4 regions of the Aurantiacibacter hainanensis genome follow, and region 2 is predicted to be linked to each of the others. Evidence: predicted binding sites of a transcription regulator. Region 2 holds the regulator's gene; each other region holds the start of a gene.

Region 1 (2,202 bases), 400 kb from region 2:
GACAACGAGCGGTGACAGAACAACGGGTTCCCTCTGCTGGGGTTCCGCGCACGGGAAAGGGCCGCCCATGACGGGCGGCCCTCTCTTCAGGACCGGTCGGTCCGGTCTTCTTGGCTGTCGTTAGGAACTGGCGGGTTCACCAGGCCAGTAACTGAGCGGGCGGTCTACTCCGGGCCCACGCTGGCCAGCGGCCCACGCGTTGATGCAGTTATCGTCCGCATCGCTCTCACAGACAGGATACTCTCCCTGGTGTGCGGGCGGAATGTCCTGCACGATACCGGTGTTCACAAACTGGATGTTGCCAGTGGTGTTGGCGGCAGTTCGCGTCGCGGTGGTCTGAGCGGTCGAGCTGCGCGTTTCGAGTTCATCGACCTGTGCGATTACCGAATTCCACGCTGCTTCGCGCTGTTCGGGCGCCTGGATCTGGAACAGCGTCACGCGCTGATCATCGTTCAGATACCACCATGCGTCCTGCTGGTTTTCGTCCAGCGACCAGTAATAGCCGCGCAGGGCGTCGTTCCAGCCGAAATACATCGTCTGCTGATCGGGGGTGTAGGTGTCGAATACGGCCTGCTGATCGGCAGACAGATCATCGTACATCACCTGCTGTTGGGGCGTCATGTCGCGCTTGTCGTCGACGTCGTGCACCTGCGCTGCGGCAGGGACGGCGGCCATGGAAAGCGCGGTGGCGGCGGCGAGAAATGCCTTCTTCATGGATCGGTCTCCTGTGTCGTTTCGCGTCGTTGCGTATGTCCCATAAACGGGCCTTTACCGGCGCCTGTTCCGAGAAAACCGGGTTCCCCGTTTCGTCGCGCGCCTTGCACGATGCGGCGGTGTTCCCTAGCTGTTCACTAGTGACCCAGCCCACTTCCAGCGCCGATTCCCTTCCCGCGAAAGCCGTCCCCGAATGGCTGTCGCACCTCAATGCGCCGCAGCGGGAGGCGGTCATCACGACCGAGGGGCCGGTGCTGATGTTGGCCGGGGCCGGAACGGGCAAGACTGCCGCCCTCACCCACCGCCTGGCGCACATCGTGCGGGAACGGCTGGCCTGGCCCAGCGAAATCCTCTGCGTCACCTTTACGAACAAGGCCGCGCGCGAGATGCGCGAACGCGTGAGCACGCTTACCGGGGGCGCGCTGGAAGGGATGCCCTGGCTCGGCACCTTCCACTCGATCTGCGCCAAGATGCTGCGCCGCCATGCCGAACTGGTGGGGCTGGAAAGCAATTTCACGATCATCGACACCGATGACCAGTTGCGACTGCTCAAGACGCTGATCCGCGACAACGACCTTGACGAAAAGCGCTGGCCGCCGCGCCAGCTGGCGGGACTGATCGACAGCTGGAAGAACCGCGGCCTCAACCCCGGCGACCTGACGGCCGTCGACAACGAAAGCTATGCCAACGGCAAGGGCGCGGAGATGTACCGCCTGTACCAGGAACGGCTCAAGAGCCTAAACGCCTGCGATTTCGGCGACCTGCTGCTGCACGTGCTGAACGTCTTTCGCCAGAATTCAGACGTGCTGAAGACCTATCAGCAACGGTACAAGTACATCCTCGTCGACGAATACCAGGATACCAATGCCGTGCAGTATCTCTGGCTGCGGCTGCTGGCGCAGGAGCGCAAGAACATCTGCGTCGTGGGCGACGACGACCAGTCCATCTATTCCTGGCGCGGCGCGGAAGTGGCGAACATCCTGCGCTTCGAGAAGGACTTCCCCGGCGCCAAGGTGGTGAAGCTCGAGCAGAACTATCGCTCCACCCCCCAGATCCTCGCCGCCGCCAGCGGCCTGATCGAGGCCAACAGCCAGCGCCTCGGCAAGACGCTGTGGACCCAGTTGCCCGAAGGCCCGAAAGTGCGCGTCGTCGGCGTGTGGGACGCGCCCGAGGAAGCGCGCCGCGTGGGCGAGGACATCGAGCGGCTGGAACGCGAGGGTGCTTCGCTGGAACAGGTCGCGATCCTTGTCCGCGCACAGTACCAGACCCGCGAGTTCGAGGACCGCTTCATCCAGATCGGCCTCTCCTATCGCATCATCGGCGGATTCCGTTTCTACGAGCGCGCGGAAATCCGCGATGCCCTCGCCTACCTGCGGGTGATCGCCCAGCCCGCCGACGACCTTGCCTTCGAACGCATCTACAACCAGCCCAAGCGAGGGCTTGGCGCGAAGACGCTTGAAAAGATGCATCAGCACGCCCGGCGTACCA
Region 2 (2,202 bases):
CCAGATGAGCTTTGCCGCCGTCATCGCCATCGTCGCCTTGCACAACGCAGAGCCGGTGAAACGCTTTCTCGCCGCGCGAGAGGAAGGCCGCGCGGCCTGGCTGGGCCGCAGGGCCCTCATGCTGCTGGTAACGGGTCTGGTGATCGAGATCGCCCTGATGCCTATCGTGCTGTTTCACTTCCACCGCGCAGGCGTTTACGGAGCGCTTGCGAACGTGATCGCTATCCCTCTTGTCACCTTCATCTCGATGCCGCTGATCGCCCTGGCGCTCGTTCTGGACATTGTCGGGGCAGGTGCCCCGGCGTGGTGGCTGGTGGGTCAGTCGCTCGACCTGTTGCTGGGTATCGCACACTTCACCTCCAGCCAGCCTGGCGCGGTAAAGCTGATCCCGCAGGTGAGCACATTGGCGTTCGCCCTCTTCGTCGCGGGCGGCCTGTGGCTGGCGCTATGGCGCGGGCGAGCGCGGCTGCTGGGTTTCGTGCCTGCGGCAATCGCCAGCCTCGTGCTTGCAACGACTCCGATCCCCGATCTGCTCGTTTCGAGCGACGGTCGCCATGTCGGAATTACAGGTGAGGACGACCGGCTGCTCGTCCTGCGAGATACGCGCAGCGACTACACGCGCGAGAACCTGATGGAACTGGCAGGGGTGGAGGGTGAGCCGGTGCCGCTGGCGGCGTGGAGCGGAGCCCGGTGCAGCGCCGATTTCTGCGTCGTCACGCTGGAGCGCGAGGGCCGAAGCTGGGACATCCTGATGAGCCGGAGCAGGAATATCGTGGGCGAACGCGCACTCGCGGCGGCATGCGAGCGGGCCGACATCGTCATATCCGACCGGTGGCTGCCACGCACGTGCACTCCGCGCTGGCTGAAGGCCGATGGACGAATGCTGGCAAACACCGGCGGCCTCGCGATCGTCCTCGATGAGACCCCCGAACTGCGCAGCGTTTCCGATACGCAGGGCGAGCATGGCTGGTGGCGCGGTCTGGCGGGCAGCTAGGTGCGCACGAAAAAGGCGGCACCCTCGAAGGATGCCGCCTCTTGCTCGCTCTGACAGCGCCTCAGTGGTAGCGCCGCAGCAAGCCCGCGAGCTTGCCTTGCACCTTGACCTGCCGATCTTCGTAAACCTGCGCGGTGTGGGTGGAATTGGCGGGATCGAGCCGGATCTTGCCGCCGTCGTGGTAGAGATACTTGAGCGTCGCTTCCTCGTCGTTGACCAGCGCCACCACGATATCGCCGTCGCGCGCAGTATCGGCCTTCTTCACGAGCGCGAAGTCGCCATCGAATATTCCCGCCTCGATCATCGAATCGCCGGAAACTTCAAGCGCATAGTGCTCGCCCGCACCGAGCAGGGCGGCCGGAACGGGCAGGGTCTGGTGATCCTCCAGCGCCTCGATCGGCATGCCCGCCGCGATGCGGCCGTGCAGCGGAATTTCGATCACGTCGTTGGCGGGTTCGGGCTTTGCAGCCGGGGGAGTGGTGGCCTTTGCCACGGGATCCGGGGCCTTCGCACCCACGTTCTCCGGCATCTTGACCACTTCCAGGGCTCGCGCCCGGTTGGGCAACCGGCGAATGAAACCGCGTTCTTCCAGAGCGGAGATCAGGCGGTGGACACCCGACTTGCTCTTCAGATCGAGCGCTTCCTTCATTTCCTCGAAACTGGGAGAAATGCCGCTGTCTTCCAGGCGGCGGTGTATGAACAGCAGCAATTCGTGTTGCTTGGCAGTCAACATGGGCAGGCCCCTCATCAATGTTCCACCCTTGGGAACGAATAAGGAACAATTAAGAAACAGATTCGCTCAAGTCAAGCGATACCGCCATTTTGGATGCGATAGGTCGGCACCAGTTCTCCCGGCTCAACAGCGGGTGCATCGATATCGCGGCGGATCAGGACATCGGCGGCGGCAAGTGCGCGCAGTGCGCTGCTATCCTGTTCCTCGATTGCCGCCACCCCACCATCGACAATCCGGCCACGAAGAAATTCGGTTCGCGAACTCCCGGCGGGGAGCGGGGACGTGCTACGCAAGTAGACGGCATCGGGCAGGGCAGTGGCTGCGCCCGCCATGGTGCGGAGCAGCGGGAGAAGGAAAAGATAGGCCGTGACGAAGCTCGATACCGGGTTTCCAGGCAGTCCGAGCACGACCTTCTCGTCTTTCCGGGCGACCATCAGCGGCTTGCCCGGCTTGATCGCCACACGCCAGAAATCGA
Region 3 (2,202 bases), 450 kb from region 2:
CCGGTTTCGCAAGGCTTTGGGGACCGATGGCGTTCCTGCTAATGTGGAACACCTGGAACACGGTCCTGCAGAGAAATTGCTCCGCGGCCTTCTTGAGGGATCAGTCTTCGGGTTCCGCGTCCGGGCCCGTCATCATCTCCTCGGCGACTTCGTCGGTTTTGCCGCGAATTGCAGCCTCCAACTTGTCGCAAACTTCGGGGTTTTCCTTGAGGAAGGTCTTGGCGTTCTCGCGCCCCTGGCCGATCCGCACGCTGTCGTAGCTGAACCAGGAACCGCTCTTCTCGACGATGCCGGCCTTCACGCCGAGATCGAGGATCTCGCCGATCTTGGAAATGCCCTCGCCATACATGATGTCGAACTCGACCTGCTTGAACGGCGGGGCGACCTTGTTCTTCACCACCTTCACGCGCGTGGTGTTGCCCACGACCTCGTCCCGGTCCTTGATCTGGCCGGTGCGACGGATGTCGAGACGAACCGAGGCGTAGAACTTGAGCGCGTTGCCGCCGGTCGTGGTCTCGGGGTTGCCGTACATCACGCCGATCTTCATGCGCAGCTGGTTGATGAAGATCACCATGCACTTGGAGCGGTTGATGGAGCCGGTCAGCTTGCGCAGCGACTGGCTCATCAGGCGGGCCTGAAGGCCGACGTGGCTGTCGCCCATCTCGCCCTCGATCTCGGCACGCGGCACCAGCGCGGCGACCGAGTCGACCACCAGAATATCGATGGCATTGGAGCGCACCAGCGTATCGGTGATTTCCAGCGCCTGCTCGCCCGTATCGGGCTGCGAGACGATCAGCTCGTCGATATCCACGCCCAGCTTCTTGGCATAGACCGGATCGAGTGCGTGTTCGGCATCGACGAAGGCTGCGGTGCCGCCCGCCTTCTGCGCCTCTGCAATGGCGTGGAGCGCAAGCGTGGTCTTGCCCGAGCTTTCCGGACCGTAGACCTCGATCACGCGGCCCTTGGGCAGGCCGCCCACGCCCAGCGCGATGTCGAGCCCGAGCGAGCCGGTGGAAATCGATTCCACCTGCATGGCTTCCTTCTGGCCCAGCTTCATCGCCGATCCCTTGCCGAAGGCACGATCGATCTGAGACAATGCGGCGTCGAGCGCCTTCTGACGGTCCACCTTGGATTCCTTTTCAACAAGCTTCAAATTCGCACCTGCCATGACATGGCCTCCGTCAGCTTTCTAGGGTCGTGTTCAACTCTTCAACAGCAGCAGGTGTACGCACTTTGTTCCGCAAGAACAAGAGTGGAACGAAATTTTTGTTGGAAATGTCTCCGCGCCTGCGAATTCGGGCGCTTGCGGCGGCCTCCCGATACTCAGGAAATGACCGGCGCGACGTCCCATTCCAGCCGCCGCACGCCATTTGGGGGCACGACCACCATCACGAACCTCTGCCCGTCGCGCACCTGTTCGCGCACGCCGCGAAAGCGCCATTGCGACGGCGCGCCGAGTTCCAGGCGGACGGAGACGGGGAATGGATTGGCGTTGGAAAGCTCCGCCTGCATCCGGGTCCAGGCCTTGCCTCTTTCGCGCGGATCCTGTCCGCCAGGCGCGTTGCAGCCGACGAAGACCTGTGCGCTGGAGCCGATCTGGAGTTCGACGTCCTGTCCCGATGCGTAATCGCGCAGCGATTCCTCGGCCACCAGCAGCTCGCCGCCCGGCCCTCTTTCGAACACGGTCACCGAGCCGGTCGGCAGGGCGACTCCCAGTCCGTGATCGGCATCGTTCACCGTTTCCAGCACCATGCCAGCGGGCACCGTCCGGGTGTCCCCCCACATGTGCGGCAGGCAGGAACCTTCGTAGACGAGCTCGCCTTCGACACCCTCCTCGCGCAGGAAGGCCACCTGCTTCAGCCCCTGCGCGTTCACGTCCACCGGCACGGGCACGCGGTAGAGCTTGAGGTCGCCCAGATCCTCTTCCCCAGCAACGACAGGGGCCGGAGGCGGCGGCGGGGGAGGCGGAGGTGCCATGGCCATCGATTCGCGGGCTACCCTCGATCCGGTCACCACGATCGCCTGATCGGCCATCATGTCCATTTCGTAATCGTCATAGACGGGTATCGGCGACCCGGCGGCCGTGCTGCCGATGGGGTAGCAGGTGATCCGCAACGGCCTGGCTCGCGGAGGCGAGGCCAGCTGTTCCAGGTCGCTGACGATGTTGAGCGTGCCCGCAACGGCCATCAGTTCGGCATCGGC
Region 4 (2,202 bases), 500 kb from region 2:
AGGTGAGCGGCACGCGCTTGCCCTTGGTGCCGTAGAGGATGACGTCGCGGTGCTCCTCCGACAGAGCGCTCCACGGCGTGGTGAGGTCGAAGCCGTACTCCGCCGCCAGCGAGCCCAGCACCTGCATGTAATAGGGCGACGGCGGGTTGCTCTTCGCCCAGGGCACGACGGCGCCCTTCTTCAGCGTCAGCTCCTCGTTGGGCACGACCAGACGCGGGTCGAACAGCTGCTTCTCGCCGATGCCGTCACACGTCGGGCACGCGCCCTGCGGGGCGTTGAACGAGAACAGGCGCGGCTCGATTTCCTCGATGGTGAAGCCGGAGACGGGGCAGGCGAACTTCTCTGAAAAGACGATGCGGTTGTCGGGCAGCCCGGCACCCTTCATTGCCCCGCCGCCCGCAGCCTCGCCCTCGCGCCCCGGCACGACGCCGTCGGCAAGGTCGACGTAGGCCAGCCCCTCGGCCAGCTTCAGCGCGGTTTCGAAGCTGTCGGCAAGACGCGTCTGCAACCCGTCCTTCACCGCCAGGCGATCGACCACGACCTCGATATCGTGCTTGAACTTCTTGTCGAGCGCGGGCGCTTCCTCGATCGCGTACATCTCGCCATCGATGCGCACGCGGGTGAAACCCGCCTTCTGCCACTCGGCCAGTTCCTTGCGGTATTCGCCCTTGCGGCCACGCACGACGGGGGCGAGCAGGTAGAGCCTCGTGCCCTCGGGCAGTTCCATCACCCGGTCGACCATGTTGGAGACGGTCTGCGCCTCGATCGGCAGGCCGGTGGCGGGCGAATAGGGCACGCCCACCCTCGCCCAGAGCAGACGCATGTAGTCGTAGATCTCGGTGACGGTCGCCACGGTGGAGCGCGGGTTGCGGCTGGTGGTCTTCTGCTCGATGGAAATGGCGGGAGACAGCCCGTCGATATGCTCTACGTCGGGCTTCTGCATCATCTCCAGAAACTGGCGCGCATAGGCGGAGAGGCTCTCCACGTACCGCCGCTGCCCTTCGGCATAGATGGTGTCGAAAGCCAGCGACGACTTGCCGCTGCCGGAAAGGCCGGTGATGACGATCAGGCTGTCGCGCGGGAGATCGATGTCGATCCCCTTGAGATTGTGTTCACGCGCGCCTTTTACGGAAATTGTGGTGAGAGCCATGGCGGGTCAAGTGGGGCCTGGGTGGACACAAGTCCAGTGGTACGGAAGGCCATGCCGAAACGCGGCCCGACGGACTTTACTTGTTCCCTAAATGTTCACAATGGTCAAGGGCGCAGCACGAGCGCCCGTCGATCCGCGAACCTTGCCGTCCCGATGCGGACTTATCTATCACTTCGACGCCGATATGGAGCAAGAATCTCACGTTTTCGACCATCGTAAGGAAACCATAAGCCAATCATCCGGTCCGCTCCGTAGCGCCGTAAGGCGGCAAGGAGGCACTTCTTCTCTCGTTCCGAACGGGACGTAACCCTTGCAGGGGAAATGCCATGACCAAGACCTTCACCTTCGCAGCAGCCGCCATTGCCGCTGCCATCGTTTCCTCACCCGCCGCGGCGGACGATCAGTTCCGCAGTGCGAACGTCACCTATGCCGATCTCGGCCTGACCCGCGACGCCGGCGTCGACAGCCTCGACACCCGCATCCGCATGGCGGTGAACCGCGTGTGCGCCACCAGTTCCTCTCCCGACCGTTCGGAAATGCGTTGGGAACGCAACTGTCGCCTTCGCACCATGGAGCAGGTCGTCGTGGCCCGCGACGAGGCGGTGCGCATTGCCCGTGGCGGTGCAGCCGCGCGACCCGAACTGGCCTCGCTCAGCATCGCCTTGCCGACCGCCGGGCGCTGAATTCCTTTCCGCCTGCGTCCGGTGTGCCAAACCGCCGGGCGAACCGGTGCCGGGTCCAACTGGTAAGAGGGAGACCCGGCACCCGATTTTTCGTCGTGCAGGCGCGCTGCTTGCGCCCCGTCACTGGACGCCCGCGCGTGCGATTGCCATTTGCAGGCCATGTCATCCCGCCGTCTCTTCGTCGCCCTCCCCCTGCCCGAACGGATTGCCGAAGGCCTTCTCGACATCCAGGAGGGCATTCCCGCTGCGCGCTGGCAGGATGCCGACAACCTGCACATCACCCTGCGCTTCGTCGGCGAGGTGGACCGGCACATGGCCGCCGACCTCGAGACCGCTCTGGAAAGCGTCACCTTCGCCCCCTTTCCGCTC

Evidence for each region. The regulator LexA, encoded in region 2, represses DNA repair genes until DNA is damaged. The targets are predictions, from matches to a motif close to GTTCCNCNCTTGTTCT.
Region 1: AAA989_RS13255 (ATP-dependent helicase) is a predicted target of LexA. The motif match lies at 836-851, and genes of this name have one in related genera.
Region 3: recA (recombinase RecA) is a predicted target of LexA. The motif match lies at 1,244-1,259, and genes of this name have one in related genera.
Region 4: uvrA (excinuclease ABC subunit UvrA) is a predicted target of LexA. The motif match lies at 1,233-1,248, and genes of this name have one in related genera.

The regions. Positions count from the first base shown of each region.
Region 1 is NZ_JAZAPB010000002.1:1,220,823-1,223,024, reverse strand. Features, by position in the region: gene AAA989_RS13260 (hypothetical protein) at 121-714, opposite strand; gene AAA989_RS13255 (ATP-dependent helicase) at 912-2,202, shown strand, end outside.
Region 2 is NZ_JAZAPB010000002.1:1,622,319-1,624,520, reverse strand. Features, by position in the region: gene AAA989_RS15315 (ComEC/Rec2 family competence protein) at 1-994, shown strand, start outside; gene lexA (transcriptional repressor LexA) at 1,056-1,727, opposite strand; gene AAA989_RS15305 (molybdopterin molybdotransferase MoeA) at 1,799-2,202, opposite strand, start outside.
Region 3 is NZ_JAZAPB010000002.1:1,171,546-1,173,747, reverse strand. Features, by position in the region: gene recA (recombinase RecA) at 101-1,168, opposite strand; gene AAA989_RS13055 (DUF4139 domain-containing protein) at 1,324-2,202, opposite strand, start outside.
Region 4 is NZ_JAZAPB010000002.1:1,126,671-1,128,872, reverse strand. Features, by position in the region: gene uvrA (excinuclease ABC subunit UvrA) at 1-1,150, opposite strand, end outside; gene AAA989_RS12850 (UrcA family protein) at 1,477-1,833, shown strand; gene thpR (RNA 2',3'-cyclic phosphodiesterase) at 1,993-2,202, shown strand, end outside.